Regions from separate parts of the Paenibacillus sp. CECT 9249 genome, predicted to be linked through region 2. Evidence: riboswitches for the same ligand, from Rfam matches in the RefSeq annotation. Region 2 holds a riboswitch; each other region holds the start of a gene.
What was found. Region 2 has a riboswitch for cyclic di-GMP ahead of LQ229_RS19255 (HD-GYP domain-containing protein). Riboswitches for the same ligand answer to the same signal wherever they lie in the genome.
Positions count from the first base shown of each region.

Region 1: linked by a shared signal. The riboswitch ahead of LQ229_RS13445 (transglutaminase-like domain-containing protein) and the one ahead of LQ229_RS19255 (HD-GYP domain-containing protein) in region 2 are both predicted to bind cyclic di-GMP.
Region 3: linked by a shared signal. The riboswitch ahead of LQ229_RS10845 (LPXTG cell wall anchor domain-containing protein) and the one ahead of LQ229_RS19255 (HD-GYP domain-containing protein) in region 2 are both predicted to bind cyclic di-GMP.

Region 1 is NZ_CAKKLI010000016.1:5,665-12,727, reverse strand. It holds gene LQ229_RS13455 (glycosyl hydrolase family 65 protein) at 1-276, opposite strand, end outside; gene LQ229_RS13450 (collagen binding domain-containing protein) at 998-4,399, opposite strand; gene LQ229_RS13445 (transglutaminase-like domain-containing protein) at 4,861-5,610, opposite strand; cyclic di-GMP riboswitch class I at 5,673-5,757, opposite strand; cyclic di-GMP riboswitch class I at 5,800-5,884, opposite strand; gene LQ229_RS27300 (erythromycin resistance leader peptide) at 6,448-6,492, shown strand; gene erm (23S ribosomal RNA methyltransferase Erm) at 6,782-7,063, shown strand, end outside.
Region 2 is NZ_CAKKLI010000032.1:42,949-50,011, reverse strand. It holds partial or broken gene LQ229_RS19280 (SRPBCC domain-containing protein) at 168-317, shown strand; gene LQ229_RS19275 (methyl-accepting chemotaxis protein) at 368-2,041, opposite strand; gene LQ229_RS19270 (hypothetical protein) at 2,102-2,368, opposite strand; gene LQ229_RS19265 (PilZ domain-containing protein) at 2,638-3,162, opposite strand; gene LQ229_RS19260 (response regulator) at 3,208-3,573, opposite strand; gene LQ229_RS19255 (HD-GYP domain-containing protein) at 3,588-4,451, opposite strand; cyclic di-GMP riboswitch class I at 4,584-4,674, opposite strand; gene LQ229_RS19250 (zinc ribbon domain-containing protein) at 4,784-5,527, opposite strand; gene LQ229_RS19245 (LCP family protein) at 5,562-7,028, opposite strand; gene LQ229_RS19240 (flagellin) at 7,050-7,063, opposite strand, start outside.
Region 3 is NZ_CAKKLI010000011.1:34,372-41,434, forward strand. It holds gene LQ229_RS10830 (C45 family peptidase) at 1-849, shown strand, start outside; gene LQ229_RS10835 (copper amine oxidase N-terminal domain-containing protein) at 909-2,153, opposite strand; gene LQ229_RS10840 (class D sortase) at 2,819-3,454, shown strand; cyclic di-GMP riboswitch class I at 3,550-3,639, shown strand; gene LQ229_RS10845 (LPXTG cell wall anchor domain-containing protein) at 3,776-5,122, shown strand; gene LQ229_RS10850 (hypothetical protein) at 5,304-5,741, shown strand; gene LQ229_RS10855 (TetR/AcrR family transcriptional regulator) at 5,769-6,374, shown strand; gene LQ229_RS10860 (MarR family transcriptional regulator) at 6,379-6,852, shown strand; gene LQ229_RS10865 (alpha/beta hydrolase family protein) at 6,907-7,063, shown strand, end outside.

The DNA.
Region 1 (7,063 bases), on a different contig from region 2:
CGTATACAGCCAGTCTACTCCGTTAACCATGAAACGCAGCGACCGGATGATCCCCTTATAATGCGCTCCAACTTCGCTCTCCTCGAATAACCCGTTGAAATAGCTTCCTAATAATGTATCCCCGCTATAGCCTTCCTCGACATAGCCGCGAACCCCCATATATTCATTGCCTAACGAGAAAATAGATTCCGACACCCGGTTTCGTTCCGGATCGAATCCCTCCTCTATAATCTTCCATGGATCAACTGCTAAATATTTGTCCGCAATCTTCGGCATATCCGATCTCTCCCTCTTGTATTGGTGTTCTGTTCCAATCAAAGCAAAACGCCGTTATGTCTACCCATTCAGATTAGCCAAAAGAAAGCATTACACGAATGTCCAGGTCTAACGAGTTTATGTGCGATCTTACTGAATTGAGCTGATTATTCTCTGTTCGTATCGCGAATGGTTTCTGCGAAAAAGCTGCGTCGTCTTGCACTTCCGGCGGACCCTAGTTCCCTTATATTGGCTAAATGAGCGTTATTGCGGTGATTGACGGACACACCTTCCGCTAATTGCCCCGAAACGGGTCCAAATCGGGCGTTTTGTCACAGATAACAGATCCTGTGTCCGCAACATGCCGAAAAAGGGGTATTTGGGCAAAAATAAGGGATCCTGTGTCCGTCATCGCGAACGGTTAGGAAAAAAAGCCCGCGATCATCCGGAAATTTTCGTGCCGTCCCCCCACCGAAGCGAGAAAAAGATGTCTTTTCGCAGGTGGTTGAAAATGGCGTGTCTGCGAAAATCGTTGTGATGCGGATCGACTATCAAAGTGCCTTATAAGGGAGCGAAAATTCCTTATTGTCTGCGATTGGTGCGGTTTTACGGGGCAGAGGCACTTTCGTTCCCAATCATAGAACAAGCCGCGCTCGGGTTTCTCAAATCATTGGCCACAGGGGAGAGATCATAAAAAAAACCCCCTCCCCCGGCTTCCGCCGGGAAAGGGGAAATTCAACCTTTATTGCTGTTTCGTACGTTTTCGTCCCATGAAACCGCCCAGAACGATCAATGCCAGACCTGTCGCATAGAAAGGCCAATGACTGTCCTCTCCCGTTTTCGGGAGCAGAGGCCCTGGCTTGTCGCCCTTGGGAGTTTCGTCGACACCGCCGCGCGGTATGTTCTCATCGTCTACTTCGACCAACGGGTCTTCCGGCCGATCTGCCGGCGGCTCTTCCGGGTCTACTCCTCCGAGCGGCGTTTCTTCGTCGTCAATCTCTTCCGTCTCTGCCGGAGGATTCACCGGATCCGGATCGGCCGGCGTGCTCGTTCCCGGCGGCGTTGTAGATCCGCCAGGTTCTTGCGGGTTGCCTGGATTTCCCGGATTCGAAGGATTGCCAGGATCGACCGGCGTTCTCTTTTTGCTGTTCGTTACCGTAATTTTCTTGACGAATGCGTCTTGCGCAATGCTCGAAACAATGGTGATGTTGATCTTGGCATCGTCGATGACGTAACCGTCCGGAGCGGCCAACTCCTCCAAAATATACTCGCCGTACAACAACTTAGAGAACAGGATCTTTCCTTCTTCATTCGTCGTTCGAACGATAGGCGTCCGTTCGCCTTTTGCATCATATAAAGCGAATTTGGCTCCCGCCAACCTTTTGGACGAATCCGCCTTATCCGTCTTCGTTACTTCCAAGCTTCCCGTAACACCGCCGCCTGAACCCGAGCCGGAAGATGTGCGGACGATAATTTCCTCCGTCGTTTCTCTTGTTTCGGTCGTGATTTGTTCCCCTTCGAAGGAAACCGTATTGCTGACCTTGGATTTGTCCGGAGCGTTAATAAAGGACTGGTACTCCAAAATGTAAGCCGAATCGATATCCTTCAAGAAGACCAACTCAAATCTTTCTTCGTCGTTATCCTCTCTTGTAATCTTCAGCGTATAATCCGTGTCTCGGATTAACTCTTCGGCCTTGGCGATGTCGCCCTTCTCGTTTACCGTTGTGGCGTACAAACGGAAGGAATCCTCGATTAAAATTTGGTTATCGCTCGGCTTATCGACGATTTTGGCATTGGAAACATGCGATTGCCCTTCGTTGATGCGAATGGTCCAATCGATTTTGTTTCCGTTCTGCTTACCGTTCTTGGTCACATATTCGCCGCCGTGGGGAATCGGCACTTTCGCGTCCCACTCGGCGACCGTTTCGTTTCCGCTCTGAAGGACAGCCTTATTGTTTACTGCAGCCGGAACCAATTCTCCCTGAAGCGATGTTTCAAACGTGATCCAATACGGAGAATCGATGCCATCCTTAAACTCTACGCTCAACGTATTATCGTTCCGACTGTCGGGCAACGTTGCGGTATAGCGGTCGGCGGGAACCTCTTTTCCTTTTTGTACGCCGTTCCACCAGCCCAGCAAAGTCATTTCATGCACTTTGAGGGATCCCTCAACGTAGGTTTGCCCTTTGGCCAACCGGTCAATAACTTTGGCCGGGTTGATTGTATTTTTGTTGTAGTTGACCTTGATGTTCCATGTAATCTTCTTCTCGACGGCATCGTAAGATCCGTCTTTGGCGCCGTTATGTTGCGTCAGAGTGTCAGGCCAAAATTCGGCGTCGCTCTCGATCGGCCCTTTGGATTCGCCGTTTTCCGTCCAAGTAAGAATCGCTCTGTTCAAAAATGGAGCCTTCGTTTTGTCCGGTTTCCATTCGTTATTAAACTTGGTTTCATACACGATCAGATAAGTATCCGTGATGATCCCGTTAAAATGAACTTCGAAACCTGCGCGCGGATCCTCGGAGACAACCGTGTAATCATTGTCGGAAACGGCTTTCCCGTCAGCCGTTACAATTCTCAACGTCTCCGGCAAAAATTCGAGCCCGCCGTTCGGAAATACGTCCTTCACGACGACATTGTCCATCGGGTATTTGTCCAAATTGACCCGAATCGTCCATGTTGTCGTTTTTGCGTTATAATCGGTTTTGTGTTCGTATTTTTCATTCGTATTGAATTTGTTCAGAATGACGCGCTCAAGAGGTTGGCCGGCCTCCTTGCTGCCGCCTTCCGTCGTTACCAGATTCTTGACTGTCTTATTCTCGTCTACCCGATCCGTAACTTTGGTTTCATACACGATGGTGTACGCCGAATCGATGTCGGAGTTGAACTGCAGATCGAAACCCAACTTCCCATCTTGATCCGGTTTTCCCAATACATTCAATTCGTACGCATCATTGTCCAGTTCTTCTTTCGTTTGTCCCTTATAGATCTTGAACGAACCGTCGATCCATTGCAGCCTGCCGTCGAACCGGTCTTGCAACCACGCGTCTTCTTTATCAATTTTTTTGTTGCCGAAGTTGTATCTTATTTCCCAGGCAATCGTTTGTGTCGCAGGATCGTATTTCGCCGCTTTCTTGGCCAATAATTCTCCGCGTTTCACGGTAACGGTAGCTGTCGCGGAGACGTCTTTCAAGTCCTCTCCCGACAGCGTAGCCGTGTTGGCAAACTTGGTCTCTTCTCCCACAACGCGCGTCGCATATTGCACACGATAAGCTTTATTAATCGTTTCGTCGCGGAAAGAAAGCTTGAAACCCGCGCCCGAAGAATCGATTTCGATCGCATACGCTTGCGGATCGAGCTCGGCTCCCGTCGCCGTCGAACCGTCGCCGTTCACTTGAAGGCGGTACACTTTAATGGAATCCGCGATCAATTCCAATCCATCCGGTGTCGGGTCCGTCACAACCGCATGTTTGATCGCTTCTAATTGTTTATTGATATCAATCGTCCACTGAATGTCGCCGCTCTCGACCAAATCGCCGCGTTTCTCCAACGCGGTTCCGGACTCGGGCTTGATTTGCACCGTAACGGTTTGCTCCCCGCCCTTCACCGGGAATACGATGGTAACTTCCGTATTGCCATTGACAACCTCTTTGGTGAATTCCGTGCGGATTTGCAACGTACCGCTCACGCGGGAATGATTCTCCACGTAATCGTTGAAAGTCATCACTACCTGTCCGCTGCGATCTACCGTAAAGTTGCCCACCGTTCCGCCGTCGGCCGTGGTCAGAGGCGCATCGATATCCGTGAAAATTTCAAATTGACGCGGCAATTGGAACGTGAATTTGTCTCCCGCTTTGTAGCCGTGTGGATCCGGCAATTCCCATTCGTAATATAAGTTGACCGCCGAGCCGATTTCCAAGCGGCTGTCCGGATTCAGAACCGTATCAACAACATTTCCCTGCTCGTCCGTAAGGGTCACTTTCGTTAAAATGCTGCCCGATTCCTCCGGCGATGGATTGTATACGGCGTCCGTTACCGTACCGGTTTCATTTTCCCCGGCCTCGACGAGCAACAAACTTTCGGGTGTTGCCGATTCATCCGCTTGCACAACACCTCCGACAAACATACTTTGTAAAATAAGCAACAAACCAATGATAACTACACTTGCCTTTTTTCCCATTTTGATAACATTTCTCCTAATCTTATTTTAAATATCCTTGAAGCGTCAGTCCGGCTGTTCCAAACCTTTCCACGACCAACTCCCTCCATGATTGATGGACCCATACCCATTGTAAACCCCGCCTCTTAACAAATTCTAAACATGGTTCATGCGATATGTCGTCGATTCGGTATTATAGATTTTAAAGGTATTAGTTATCTTTAATTGAATAAAAAAAGAAGTGTCATATAACTATATTGAGTTTCCGCACAAGATCCGACATTTTCTGATTTAAACACGGACTTAAAAACTCTATAATAACTATTATGTTTCATTACGTCAAGGATAAAGCATACCTTCGTTTTTCTTGGATAAGTACATTTCACAAAAGAAATGAATCAACGTAAAAAAGAAGTCCCGAGTGCACACTCAAGGCTTCCATGCCTATCTTAATAATGTTTCGTCGCAGTATATTTGGATGCGTCTTTGATCATGTCGAAAGCGGTGCTGCTGCCATTCCAACCCGCATCCACCGTTGTATCGATAGTCACCCATTGATGGTCCAAATACACTTTGTTCCAGGCATGGTACGTATCGACATACTCGCTCTTGCCCATAACCAATTGAGTCGGAATATCGACGCTTCTCAACATTGCGGCAAATAAGGAAGCGTATCCGTAACAAATCGCTTTGTTCGACGTCAAGATCGGATCGATCTGAGGCACATACTCCCCGGAAACTGCCAAACTATCATCGTATTTAATATGGTTGATAATATAATTGTAGATCGCCTTCACTTTATCCGTATCCGCGGTCAGATCTTCGGTTAACTCCTTCGCCTTGCGAACGGCTTGATTCGCCTCTTTCCAACTTACATTCTGAATGGAATTCAGATATACTTTCGCGTTATCGGCCAGTTCAAGCTTGATCGTATCCTTCTTCATCACTCGATATTTATTGTCGCTGACATGCTCCAATACGCTAACGGTGTACTCGCCGTTGCCCGATTGAAGAGGAAAGGCGTCTACCTTGCCGGGCTTCAAAGTATAGGTGTACTTCTCCTCGCCTTTGGCAATCTGGAGTTTGGTTTTCACACCCGTTTTCACATCATATGCAACGCTTACAATTCCATCCTTCACATTGGCTTTATTCAACCAGGCGCTTCCTTCTTCGGCGTGAACCGGCATTGCTTGCAACATGGAACAAAAAATAAAAACTGCTGATAGAAACAGTACGAACTTGCACACTCTATAAAACTCCCTTCGGCGGCCAGGCTGCCATCTTATAGTTAAGAAGGCCCTATAGCTTTGCGTCCCTGCCTTTCGACAGGTTTGCCATTATCGTGTAAAGCTTTATTTTGGGGAAGAAAAACAAAAAAAGCTTGTCCCTTCGGTAACTGGCTGCCATCTTATCATAAGAGAAGGCCCTGTAGCTTTGCGTCCCTGCCTTTCAACAGGTTTGCCATTATCGTGAATTCGCTTTGTTGCTCATATTCTATCATATCTATCATTTAAAATCTATCGCTTTAGTATAGAATTGGGAAAAATGGGTAACAAAAGGCCATATCAATGAAAAAGGAGCGATTGAAATGCAAAAAATCACTGTTTGACGCTTGTAATTAACAGATTACCTGCGAATATCGGACCAATATGCCCGGCGGGCCGCATAAGTTGGCGGAACTGGAATATTGGGAAGTAGCGAGCGGGAACAAGCGATACCGCAAATACAGCTTACGAAACCTAGCATCGTTATTCGAAGGAAATGGAGCTTCTATATTTTCTTACGAAACTAGAAATTGTTATTCATCAAAATAGTAGGTAATGCGGCGGTATTTCGCTCTAATAACGTCTTGGAGTTTCGTTGAATTTGAAATGGCATCGATTTTACGGCTATAGCGTTTCTCAAGTTCGTTAGCGCCATTCAGATGCTGTGTTCGTACGCCGAAGCTGAATCGAAGATGGAATCGTTGACTTTTTCCGCAAAACCATTTATATTGATAGTTATATTTTTTAAAATTCAAGGAGGATTATTAAAAAGTGACACATTCAATGAGACTGCGTTTCCCTACTTTGAACCGGTAATTGAATACGTTCAAAGGCTCTGCTTGCGTAGGCGGAGTAAACGGGATCAGTCTGTCCTTTTTTAATAATCTTCATGTTCGCATAGCAAATATGTAATGTGTAGAAAGGCGGATCGTTCTGCCTTTCTTTTTTTATGGATTGTTTACCTTCTTTTGCAAGACAAAAGGAAGGTTTATTAGGTGACGGCTACCTTGGCAAACCCCTTAATTAAAGATGGGTCTTCTTCCCTTTACTCTGAATCGCAGGCAGATCGCCTGTGATTTTTTTAATTGCGAAAGGCGGAGATAATATGACCAAAAAAATTCATAAGTACAGCGGGAAAAAGTTAAGCCGCGGGGAGCCTCCCAATTTTTCCGGCCAGCATTTGATGCATAACAAGAAGTTGATTCATGAAATTGTCGATCGAGCGAATATAAGCATCGAAGATACCGTTTTAGAGTTGGGAGCTGGAAAGGGCGCCTTGACAACTGTGTTGAATCAAAGAGCCGGAAAGGTATTAGCGGTGGAATACGATGCCAAATTTGTCGACATACTCAAACGGAAAACCGCGCAACATCCAAATACAATCATT
Region 2 (7,063 bases):
GAAATAGCAATAATCATCACATTTTCGTTCAGTACCCTGTCCAACCGCAGAAACCCCCGGTTTTTATGCGGTTCTCAAATATCGGGGATCGACATTTATGAAAACAAAACGCAATCTGTTTTTGATATACCATGAAAATTGCAAAATTGTAACATAGTAAATGACTTTCACCTGAAGTGACGATGGAATTCATCGACCTTGGTGAGGCAACGAAATTAGTTAGTCGTTCTGTATTCAATTCGGAGGAATCACTTCAAGCAGTATGGGATATGGGCTTTCGCTTGAACGAGCATGTAGAAACACTTAGGAAAAATTAATGTTCGCATTATGAATACAAAGAGCACCCCAGACAGGTGCTCCTTTTGGATTAGTCATCCGTTCTAAACTGTTCCACCGTTTCCATCAGATCAAGCATAGATCGATTCAGTTCATCTGCCTTACTCGCTACACGCTGGATCATATCCAATTGGGATTCTACGCTTGCCAGTACTTCCTCTGCACCTGATGCGGTCTGTTGAGTGATTGCTGAAGTGGACTCCATGAACGCTACCAGATTATCTTTTCTACTCGCTAACCTAGTTGATATGGCTCTGACTTCCTCAACCAAATGGATCATACCTTCCAGAGATGTTTCAATCTCATGGAAGGATTTCGACGTATGCTCGACTTGTGTCATTTGTTCCTTCAAGGCTTGTTCGGACTCGTTTAACTCATTCGCCGTTTGGTTCATGGAGGTTGCAATCTTCTCCATGTTGGCTTTGATACTTTCTGATGCCCGATTGGACTGCTCTGCCAGTTTTCGTACTTCGGTCGCCACAACTGAGAATCCTTTTCCTTCTTCACCTGCCCGTGAAGCTTCAATTGCCGCATTCAAAGCCAACAGATTCGTTTGACTGGAGATTTCCTGGATCGTATTGACGAACGCATAAACCCCTGATAAATCCTCCATTAACTGCCGTAGGTTTATCGATACTTGATTAAACTGCTTTTGATATACCTGCATGTTTTCTTCCAGTGCTTGAACGACACTTGCTCCATTTACTTGCTTTTCTTTTATGGAGCGTTGTGTCGATTCCAGCTTCTCCGCTTGATCATAAGTATGCTGAATCTCTTCTGCCACTCCTTGTACGGCTTGTATCGATTTCTCTGCGTCAGCGGCTTGTCTGGAAGCACTATTCGCAATTTCTCTGACGGATGAAGTGATTTCGCCCGAAACGATTGCCGTTTGTTCAGACTGCATTAAAATTTGTTCTACATTTTGCGTGCTACTTTTAGAAACTTGTTTGGTCTGTTTCACAATCGCATGAATATGATCGACAAACTGATTGAATGCTCGACCCAGCGAACCCAGCTCATCCTTGGTCGTCACCTGAATATGTTGCGTGAGATCGCCGTCGCCTTTACTGATGTTAATCATTTCATCTTCCATCTGCTTAATGCGTCTGAATTGTCTTTGCACAATCCAATAGATCAATACAATAAGCAAACCCGCTCCGATCACCGTCACCCAAACCGTAATGGATAATATTTGGGTAAGCACGTTGCCTGATAACGCGACAACAAATGCCTGTCCATTGGACAATTTACCATAGTGCAGAGTAGCTCGTTCACCGTGAATCGTTGTCTCCATCGTCCGTTCATCTGTACCAGCGGCATTCGATAGAAAACTATTGAATGTTTCATGATTAGCATATTCTGCATCAGAAGAATAGGAGATTGATCCTGTGTCTGATAGTATGGCTGTAAACAATACATTGTCCGGAAGACTTTGTTGCAAGTCGGACACCATCGGAATAATGCCTACTTGATGTTCCAATTCCGTCAAAGCACTTCCTTCACGACCGACTTGAATAATTGCAGGATCATTCCAACCACCCACACCAACATACTTAAACACTTGTTGATCCAGCGTCCGCTCCTGAGCGGATTGCGTGACGGCAGTCGTAGCATCATTCTCCAGGAGAGACATGAATTCATAGGCTTGTGCCTCAGGATCTGCACCGAAATCAAAAGTAATATCTTGACCGGCATTGGTCAGCACGGTATGACCTGTCTGATCCGCTATCCAAATCTCATCAATGTTTGCGGATTCAGCTAGTTGTTAAATTAATGAAAAATCAGTATTTGGAAGACTGGCAATGTACGAGACCAAAACCGATTGACCGATCATTTCCCGTTCCATTACCTCTTCTGCTACTTCCCTTGACGTCAGGCTGTTTTCCATCGCAATTCGAGCCACCTCAATCGTGGAAAGCTCCTTGTGGTGCATCTCCTGTTTGACGAGCTGATAAAATAGAATGGATAGTGATGATAGCAGAAGTAAGACAACCAATAAAATGGGGATGATTAACTTAAAGCGTATAGACAACGAACTCACCTTCTTTTTGTGTTAGTAATAGTTTGATCATGCGTGAAGCGAAAATTATAAGTTTATCTTGTTCGACCACTCCTGAAAGGAATTCCCCCTTCCGTCCCCCGATGGGGGAGACGCAGGGAAAATATCCCCTGCACCCCGACGCTCGCCGCTTAGCAGGCCCAGCAAAAGATTGCTGGGCATTCAAATAGCGTGGGAGCATAGAACCACTCGTCAAGGCTGGATGAACGCTTTGCGGCCTTGACGAGTTCACTTGTGTGTCACTAAATCGACTTTCTACGTTCCAGTTCCAATTGTTGCAATACCTGAATCAATCGTTGTTGATCCTTCACATTTACTTCGATAAATCGGATGCCATAAGTAATTTCTTCTGAGTGTTCCTCTTTGCGTACCACCTTGCCTTTGAAAGTGAATTCTTCCTCATGGATCATAAATTGCAGAATGAGCGTAATGTCTTTTCTGACAGGCAAATCAAACGGACAAACCAGCTTCACTCCTGTGCGGCTGACATCCTTGACGATTCCTTCGCTTTTTCTGTGTAATAATTTTTCTAATGCTGGATCACCGAAGTTTACAAACTCAATCGTACATTTGTGTTCGAGCAGTTTGACCCGAAAAGCCTTTCTTCTTTCCTTGTCTTTCAATTTATCTTGCAGGTTTTTTATCGCTACCAGCAATTCATTGATCTCAGCATCTTTCTTCTTCATTCGCTTCGAATGATACAAGTACAACAGCCATAACACAACCAAACATGCGATTGCCGTTGCTACCCCTATCACGATGTCCATGTTCAATCTTGTCCTTTCTTTGAGTTTGTTCTTGCTTGACGATGATCAGCGTTTGTTCAGCACTCGATTCACCGCTTCTTGCACCCTGTCCTTCTGAAACGGTTTAACAACAAAATCGTCTGCCCCTGAAGACAAGGCATCCTGTATGAAAAATTGTTGTCCCATAGCGGATATCATGATAACTTTGACTGACTCATCGATCTGCTTGATTTCTTTCAGTGCAGACAACCCGCTTTTTTCCGGCATGGTGATATCCATCAAGATGAGATCGATTGGGTTGTTTGTGAACAGTTGTATTGCATGTTGTCCGTTCGTTGCTTCAGCAACCACTTCATGTCCGATTTCCGTCAATATGGAGGTTAGGATTCTTCGCATAAACATGGAATCATCCACAACCATGATTCGTGCCATACCATCACTTCTTTCTATGTTTGCAAACATTGATTTTCAATCATCTTTATCATGAGGTCTGTCACCTCAGGATCAAACTGCGTTCCTCGTTTATCATTGAATTCGTTGAGAACGTACGTTATATCGTTTTTGTCTTTGTATCTGCGTCTTGAAGTCATACTGTCAAACGCATCTGCAACTGAAATGATCCGAGTCAAAAACGGAATTTGGTTCTGTTTCAGTTTCATCGGATAACCACTGCCGTCAAAACGTTCATGATGTAACAGAACCATGTCGAGGATGTTTTCTTTCTGAAGTGGCTTGCTGTGCTTAAGTAACTCATATCCATAGTGAGGATGTTCTTTCATGATGGCATATTCTTCTTTGGTGAGTTTCGCAGGTTTTTGCAGGATATGATCCGGAATACCAAGTTTGCCGATATCGTGCAGTAATCCACCCAAATAAACAGAACGGCACTGCTTGCGGCCCAACTTCAATTGCTTGGCCATCTGCCGGGCATAATTTGCGACTTTATGTAGATGTTCGAATGTATAAGTGTCCTTCAGATACATAGTGTGTAATAGTGTCTCGATCTGCTCGATCATCTGATTTCGAGCAAGCAGGGATATATTGATTAGCAGTGCCACAACATACCCCGAAAAGAACAACAACGCCCAGCTTAATATGTGGGGAGTCAATGAAAATGAGTCGGAATTTATCATCTCTACATTCATTGTCGTTAGCAATAGACTGATGATTGCAAGTCCATACCATCTCCTGAATACGAATCCCAAAGCTAGCATCATCAACACTTCTTCAAGCAATATCATCCACGATGCTTTCGATAGAAACGTTAATGAAAAGAGGAGGGCCACTGCAATCCATAATGCAACTTTCATCGGATTTCTTTCGCACCATATCGTAAATATCAATTTATTGAACTGATTATCCATTCTAGGACACCTGCCATTGCTGTAAAAATAAAAAACACTCCCTTGCCGAAGCATGGGAGTGCATGATGATCCCTGTCTTTCGGTAACTGGCTAGCATAGTGAATGGACATTCACCTTAGCTCCTTTAGCTTTGCGTCACTAATTTTCATTAGCTTTGCCTTTGTCGTATCACAGAAAATTATGTCGAATTTTTATATTTTATTTTATCGATTGAAATGGATTCTGTCAAAACACAATTCACATTGGTGAAATACTCTATCATACCTTGGAGTTGCTAATCACGCAAACTCGTAATGACAAAATCGACATATCCGTGCTTTTGCTTTCACCGTCTCCGCACATTGCGGACATTCTTTTGTATCATCTACAATGTTTGCAGTGGCAGGATCGGCTTGTCGAATCGCAGATACTTCTTGTTCAAGGAGTTCTTGTTGGTTCAGCATATGTTGTTCATACCAGAGCTTTTGCTTCACCATTTCATCCTGATAGTACTGTTCCATGTTCTGCATTTCATCTCGCAATTGTTCCAGCTCGGTTTCCAATGAATGACTCAATTCCTGCACTTCTTGTTGTCTGCTCAACGCTGTATTGCGGATGGATGCTCCTTTGGCAATGAGGACAATACCAATGATCAAGATGACGACGGCAATGAAAAGGATCACCATCGCAACTGAGCCATCAGTCCTCACTAACGTAAATCCCATGAGGAAGACTAGCAAGCTGAAAATGACAACAGCCCATCCGATTACACGGAGGAATCCGCCGCCAAGCTGACCGCCGACACCTGTCATATTGTACTTACTGAGTTCGGATTCTTTTTGTGCAATCTCTTCCTTGATCGACTGCATTTTAATTTTGTATTCCCGCTCCAAATGATCGAGTTTCATCTTGAACGCGTCACTTGTATTGACGGTACGGACAAATTTTTGCAACGTTTCATCACCTGCTTTGTATTTGAGATAGTTAGTGATCGAAGACTTCGCTTCCAAATGCTTAACCTTGGAATCAATGTTGGCGTTCAAAGTAAGTAGATTGTCTCAGAAATGACATTGGAGGCTATTGATCATGCAACACATTTTGCACATACTCTTGCAATTGGGCTTCATCAACGGCGATTACATTTTTATCATCGATTACTACCTCACGAATGAGTTCGATTGGCGGCAACTGAATACTCTCAACGTCATCTATGTCCAGTTGGAATGCGACTTTACTAAGCTGTAACAGATCACCCATTGAAATATCCGTTATCACGTATGAACTCATCGAATGAATCAGATCAGACATGGTTGGCATGGAGGCATGATCCTTAAGCTTGTCCAGTATGGCAACCAAAATATTGCGTTGGCGTTCGGTTCTTGCATAATCGCCCATCGCATCCATTCGAAATCGAACGTATTGCAGCGTTTCATGTCCATCCAAATGCTGATAACCTTCATCCAATTGAATATGGTATTCCGGATCTTCTCCTTCAGGGGCATACTCCATTGGTTTTTCCACTTCGTAGTCAATGCCGCCCATCGCATCAATCAAGTTAATAAATCCCTCATAGTCTGCAAACACATAGTAATCGATAGATATACCTGTATAATCTTTAATTGTCTGCTTGACCAAGTCAATGCCACCCTTTGTTTTGAATTCGTTTATTCTGCCACCTTCATGACCAGGCATTGAAACATAGGTATCTCGAAGAATCGAAAACAGATATGCTTTCTTTCGATCCGTATCTAAGGAAGCTACAACGATACTGTCGGTATAGGCCAGAAGATCATCCCGATCACCACCGAGCAATAAAATATGTACCCATTGATCGCCGTCCCATTCAAGATCATCCATTGTCGCTTGATCATCGTTTGATGTTGTATCCAGTAGATGTTCACTCGTCTCCATGATGCGGTTCTGTTGCTGAAGGTATTCCGCCGCTTTTTGCATGTGTTGATACATAGTGACAAAATAGAATATACCGATCAACAAAACGACCATATACGGGATGGACACAACGATGATTGGCAGAGCCAGATTCGTCCCGCCTTTCCGCCTGATCTCTCGTTCCATCGATGCATCTTTCCACGGAATCTGCTTAATCTGTGAAATCTTTCTTCTTGCATGGTGCAAGTACAGCTTGTTGGCAACAGAACCAAGTGAAATTTTGACGAAGACATACATTAGCAAAACGAAAGTGTACCCGATAAATATGGATTCGCTCTTTTCCATGATGACGTATGTGAGTGGCATCATGACAGCAAACCAGACTGCCAGAAAAACCGTGCAGTACACATACATTTTTCGATACATCAACCAATAAGCATCGAAGAAAAAAGCCGCCCAGTTCCATGCACGGTTTTGTTTCCACATCTGAGCGTATTCTTCGGATCGTTTGCCTGTAAACCACGCTAATTCCTCATCAGAGACTGTAACGTTCACTCCCGGATTTACTTGTTGTTGAAAATGAAAAGGACTTCCACAGGAATCGCAGAAGTCATCGCCTTGCGTCATTTTGTTTCCGCATTTCATGCAATACATATTGCCGCCCCCTGTATGTTTCTATGGCAGTAACG
Region 3 (7,063 bases), on a different contig from region 2:
TCTTATCACAACGCTCCTCATTGCTGCCAATTTGGAGTGCTTCCTGTAAATACGAGCGATGGGCATTTTTATGTAGGAAGGAGCTATGAGTATTTTGTAAGAGATGAAAGAAGCTTATGTATTACTCGAGTGACAGGAAAACCAAAACATATGGGCTTCTCATTGCAAAATGCGGGAAGAATGGATGGAATGAATGAATATGGGCTCGTTGTCTCCATGTCCAGTACGGCTTACTTGAAGCCTCTTGGCGGGGACGGATGCGAGTTCTGGGTCGCGATTCGCGCCTTGTTGGACCGCTGTAAAGACGTTTATGAGGCTCGATGTTTGTTTGAAGAAATACCGTTGTGTACGAATGCGAATTTTCTGGTGGCGGACGCTTCGAATCAAGTGGCCGTATTCGAGGCGGCAAGCTTTGCATCGGATAAAAAAAGACTTTCCGTGCGCAAACCGTTCGGCGGCTTGTTGGTTGCTACCAACCATTATGTGAGTCATGAAATGAAAGAATTCGACGAGTATCACTTTTGGCATTCTGAAATGCGCTATTCTTCCGTCATGAATTCGTTATTGCGGGATGCGCCCGATCTCGACGATGAGAAGATAAGGAACTTACTATCCACTCCGTATCCAAATGGTCCGTGCTGCCATTATTATTCAAGCGGGATGGGTACGCTGCGAAGCATGATCTTTGATGTAACGGAGAAGAAACTGAAGGTCAGCTTCGGACCGCCGGATAGGAATCCATGGCATGAAGTCGATATTGACGCGCCGGTAGGGCTGCAAGAGATTGTATGCAAATATGATGATGTGAAGATCGAGAATCCGGAGCAATTTTGGAGGGAAATGGATTGATTGGAGAGCGGGGGCCAGGAAAAGCCCCTTCCGCAGTTTTCAGCAGAAGGGGCTAACCCTCATGAAACGGGATCGGCTGGCTGCTCCTCATCGGAAATATAGAAATGATTTGTCCCGATTTGGATATTCTTGAGCGAATCTTTGCCGCCGGGATCGTGATCGAAGAAAAGGCTGTGGACGACAGTACCGTCCGCATAGGTAAGGACGAGCGTATTGCCCGCGATTTTATAAGTGCCTTTGTCGCTCTTGGATTCGCTCGAATGGGTCGCGGAGACCGTAGCGTCGAGGGAGGCCAAGGTCAGGTCCGTGCTTTCGAACGTACCGTCGCTCGAGAAGGTCAAGGATTCCGTCCACGACGAAGAGGCGGCATTCACGCCGATGAGGCCGCTAAAGCCGATATACTCGTAGGTCCCTTTCAATTTCAGCCCATTGGCAACCGGCTTAACAGGGGACATAGAGACATCGTCAATATACAGTTCCCCTTTGTCCGATAGGCGGATCGTATGGCTCTCATCATTGCTTAGCTTCAGCTTGTCGCCGGAAATGGTGTAATTGCTGCAACCGTCGCGTTTGCAATCGATCGTTTCCGGCCCGCCCTGCGGCGGAGGACCGACGAGAATGCGACGGTCCGGAAGAAACGTATACATGTCCCAACAAGCGCCTCCGCATTCGTAGCCCCCTACGTCTTCTCTTAATCCGTAATACATGCCATTGAGATCCTTCAGGTCGCTGAGATTTGCAGTTGGCTGCTGAACTTGAGGCGGTTCCGCAGGAGACGGATTGGACGGTTGTTGCTGCTTGGCTGTGTATTCGTCCAGCCGCTTCTGCATCTCTTCCTTCGTGATACCAAGCTGCTTCAGCAAGCGATCCGTGATCACCGTGATTTCCCGATTGACCTGATCCCAATGGACGATCGCGCCCGTGGACTCCCCGATGAAACGAAGCGGAACCATGGTGCTGCCGTTCGCGATTTGAGCGCTTTGGCTGAGCGGAACCTGCTTCCCGTTCACGACCGCCTGCGTGTCGTCAATACGCAGGACGATCGTCAATCCCTCTTTCGATCCTGTCACAACCTGATTGGTTTGATCCCAATCCACTTCTAATCCCATCGCTTCAAAAAGCGGACGGAACTGCACAAGCGTCGCACCCTTGATCGTGAGCGGTTGAACCTGGAAAGCGATTTCCGCCGTATCGACGAATACCTTCACGGGCCGTTCGCCGGCAGCGAAAGTTCTGTCGGGGTGTACCGCGATGAGAGTGGCGAAAAACAGCATACATACAAGTATGGGGCGGTACCAACGCAAACGAATCCCTCCCTGATCTTCATTTGAATGAACTAAACATAAAATACACATTTTTCCTGTAACCTCCAAGGTGCAAAAGTCGCTTTTTTGACGCAGCTTATCCCGAGTAGAAGCACTAATTTCTGCAAAAATAGTCCATTTCATAAGAGCGCTGAGCGGCTGATGTCCCGTCGGGCGGGCTAACGAAACGTAAACACGCTAATCGCCTGTAAATTTCCTTGTTGCTGGTATAACGAAACGAAAACACGCTAATGAGGGAAAAAAGGCGGTAAAACGGTCGATTTCCAATGATTAGCGATCCGTACTTTCGTTAGATTGGGAACTCCTTCATTTTGAGCCCAATAAGGATCGTCAGTTTCGTTAGCGCCAAATTAAGAAGCGCAGATCCGCGCGGATCGCCTTCGGATGTAGGGAGCTATCCCCTTCTATATGCGCAATCAAGCCAGTTACATTAACGACGGCGAATTATGCACTGGACTCCAATTGCAGGTTTCTGAATAAAAGGATCTTTCTTGCGTGTGGTGGGTTATTTTACCTATTATAAGGTAATCCATGGTATTGAACTGGATTTTGAGGGGATGAAACAGTAAAATTTAATTGTATAAAAAGGGAAAATGTAGAGGCCGAATCATTAGTATAAAGACAAGCCGAAGGAGATCAATCACATGCGAAAAATGCTAGGCGTACTCTTTGTGCTGGCTGGTATAGGGTGCGTGACTTTCGCTGTCATCCAATACGTCGGACATCAACAAAATTTGAAGGAAGCAATGGCAGAAGCGAGCGCTTTGATTCGTCTGTCGGACACCGGCGGCCATTCGAATGGAGAACGCGTGGATCAGGTATCCTACCGCGATCGCGATCGCTTGATCGATAAATCGGAGTTTGATCCGAAGCCGAACGATGTGATAGGAATGCTCGAAATTCCAGTGCTGGAAGCGGAGTTGCCGATTATCGAAGGTACGGATGAGGAGATGCTCGCGCGAGGGGTCGGGCACTACAGCGCTACCGCTTTTCCTATGGATAACGAGCAAATTCTGCTATCGGGGCATCGGGACACCGTTTTTCGAAATTTCGACCAGTTGTCGATAGGGGATCGTTTTATCGTTAAACTGCCCTATGGAACATTTGAATACGAGATTCAAAGTACGGACATCGTCGATAAAGACGATACGTCCGTCATTCGTTCTATGGGAACCGAGGCGCTGGTCGTGTCGACCTGCTACCCGTTCCGCTACGTAGGGAATGCGCCTGAGCGTTATATCCTGTATGCTTACCCGGTCGAAGATGAGGGGGATTCCTGACCAGGGGCCTCTATTCAAGTCGCGAAGAATGTAGACACGATTAGAAAAAAAAGATATAGTAAATATGTGGATATTTTTCGATAATTTCATACATCGTACGACAATAGCAAACCCGCCGAAAGGTGGCGACGCAAAGCTATAGGGGCTAACGTGAACGATAAACACTATGCCAGCCAGTTGCCGAATACGACGGAAGCCTCCGTCTATTTTTGCAATGCATGTAAATAGTAGACGGGGGCTTTTTGTGTTTTGGAAAGTTGTAGATATATTGTATAGGTTCAGAAGCTACAATACGACGTCTCGGATACGAATTGGCACACGGTGCAGTTCAAAGCGATCGTACAACCCGGCCAAGCGGGCAAGAATATTATCAACATCGCTTCCGTACATGCCGACAATGTCAAGACGCCTGACAGGCCGAGAGAAGATGTGCAAGTATACCCGAGAAACCCAATGATTGAATCGGAGAAGTTTGTCACGAATACGGATGTCACGAAGACGACATATGAAGTCGGGGACATCGTCTCCTATACGATTCGTGTAAGATCTGTGGTCAGCGACACCTATCTGGAGAATCTGACGATTACGGATCATTTGCCGATAGGGCTGGAATACGTTCCGGGCAGCTTACGGGTGGATGGCGTATCCGTTACGGATGCGCAAGACGGCGATGCCGGCCATTCCGTTACCGGGCAAGTATACGGTTCATTTGGCGATGTATGGGATATGAACTGGCATACGCTGGATTTCCAGGCCGTCATACTTGAGGGCCAAGGCGGTCGGACGATCGAAAATACGGCACTCGTGACCGGCGACAACATGGAGCAGCCGGGCGAACCGACGGAAAAAATGGTTGTAGAGCCGGAGCCGCCGGTTGAACCGCCTGTAGATTCTACCGATCCGGATGGCGGAGATCGGGGCGGCGGCGATGGAGGAAGCCCGGATGACAATCCATGGCGCTCCCCGGTCGTTGAATCCGAGAAAATCGCGAAGGATTTGAACGGGGGCAGCATCCGAGTCGGTGATGTGATCGAGTATACGATCCGGATGCGCAACACGGTTTCCAACAGCCAAGTCACCAACCTGGTGATTTCGGATTTTCTTCCGGAAGAACTGAAATACGTAACGGGTTCGTTGAAGGTCGACGGCCAAGCGGTAACGGATGCCGTGGATGGCGATCAAGGTTCGTATGTCGACGGCAAGGTCAGCGGACGATTCGGCACCATTACGGATACCGACTGGCATACCATCGTGTTCCGGGCCGAAGTGGTATCAGGGGAAGCCGGCCAGACGATCCGCAACACGGGTGAAGTGACCGGGGATAACCTGAATCATTCCGATCATCCTTCCGAAGACATCGTCATTGGCGATGGAAGCGGCAGCAACCCAGGCGTGCCCGGTACTCCGAACAACCCGGAAGGAGAGAACTCGGATTCTGCCTTCCCAGATTCCGGGCTATCCGACGGATCAAGCGGGTCGGGCGATTCCAATTTATCCGGCGGATCGAATGTATCCGACCAATACGATGCTTCGAGTGATCCGGCGAATGCCGAGTCAGGCATAGGCCATAAGCTGCCGAATACGGCTACGAATATGTACAGCTATTTGCTGGCTGGATGTATCATTCTGCTTGCAGGACTGTTCCTGCTAAGAAGAAAAAAAGCATAAAGTTACAGGTGCGAAGGGGACCGGAGCAATCCGGCCCCTTTTCGTTTGATTTATGGAGTGTTGCAGCTAACACATATTTTTCCAAAAGGGATTGACAATGAATGGTGATATAATGAATATATATTCAGTCATTTATATTGAGGTTACAAATCACTTTAAGAAAAAATGGGGGGAATAAAAAATGAACGAAGTTAGTGAAAGAATTCAGGCCTATTTTAAGGATTTCGAGCATGCGAACAATGTGTACGATCCGGATCTTCTCGATCCCTTGGTAAACGATCCTTTGGTGGGTGCTTATCCATCCGGCGATGTACATGCGGTGAAGAAAGAGGATTACTTGGCGGGGACAAGAGAGTCGGGTGAATACTTACAATCTTTATGTTATAAATATTTCAAGCTTACGCCTGTAAAGGAAACTCCCTTAAAAGACAACTATGTGTTGGTAGAAGTGAAAGGCACGGCGAGAGTGGAGCAAGCTTCGGGTCAATCCTTCGACCTCGTCCATGATTCTTTCTACATCCTGCATGTCAAGGAAGAATCGATCAAGATGGTCTTTACGATTACTCATGACGCCCCTATACAAATGATGCAGGACCAAGGATTTTTAACAGCGGAGTAAATGAAGAACGGAAGGAGCGGATGAACGTTGAGCAAGCAGAAAGAACGCTTTGAGGCAATGAGAGCCGAGGCCACGGAGAAGATTTTATTATCGGCAGCCAAACTTTTCGCTCACAAAACGTTTGGCAAAACCACAATGCAGGACATTGCGGAAGACGCCGGTCTCAGTAAAGGATTAGCATATCGGTACTTTGCCACCAAAGAAGAAATCATGAGCAGGTTGATCGAAATCTCGATCCCCGGGTTTGATCGTATGGCAGAGCTCTTTCAACAAGAAGGCAATAAAAAAGAGGTTATCATAAACGCTACGACATTTTTGCTCAATAACCTTCAAGAAGATCCTTCCTCCACCGATGGGCTGCTTCTCCTTAGCCAAATCGACAGTTTTTCCGGTCGAGAGTTGAGTCCGGATCTGAAGAATGCGGTACGGGCCTCGATGAACGGACTGATCGATAGCGTATCGGATCTCATCCATCACGGACAAGAACAAGGGGATTTCAAACCGGGGGATCCACGGAGGCTTGCATTGTTCTATTACAGCGCTTTTCAAGGAGTCGCGTTTACGAGTCGAAGTTTTCGGGGGGATTACGTGTTTCCGACGGCAGAGATGTTTTTGGGCTTTTTGATTTTATAAACCAATGACTAAACTGGCGCTTGACATTTGTTTGATATCAAACTATAATCCGATTATGGAAAGCAGAGACGTAATTTCATTCATTTCAAAAATTAGAGAGAAAGTGAACCGGTTTATCGTATCGGAGATGGCGAAGCGTGGTATCGAAGGGATTGCCACTTCGCATGGCGATATCATCTACGCGCTCTTTAAGACGCCGAGACTTACAATGGCCGACATCTCCAGAAGGATTAACAAAGATAAGTCTACTGTCACAGCGCTTGTCGACAAGCTGGTCAGGCTCGGATATGTGACAAAGGAAAGGGACGTTGAGGACACGAGGGTTGTTTATGTTGCGTTAACCGATAAAGGGAAAGAACTGCAACCGATCTTTGAATCCGTCTCAAAGGAATTGTTGGACTTGTTTTACTTGGGCATCTCTGAAAAAGAAAAAGAAAATCTGCTTCATATTTTAAAAAAGATTTACGATAACTTTTAAATTTTTTTCGAGAAATAGTTTGATGTCAAACAAAATGCCGGGGAGGAAATCATTATGAAAGATTTTACGAAAGAATTGCCCGATCATACCAAGAAGTACATTGGGGAGAACGATTTGTTTCTGGAGATATTCGAGGGGGACAACGTCTCGAAAACAACAAAAAACAGGCCCCCGTTGCTTTTTGTGCACGGCGCTTTCACGGGAAGCTGGA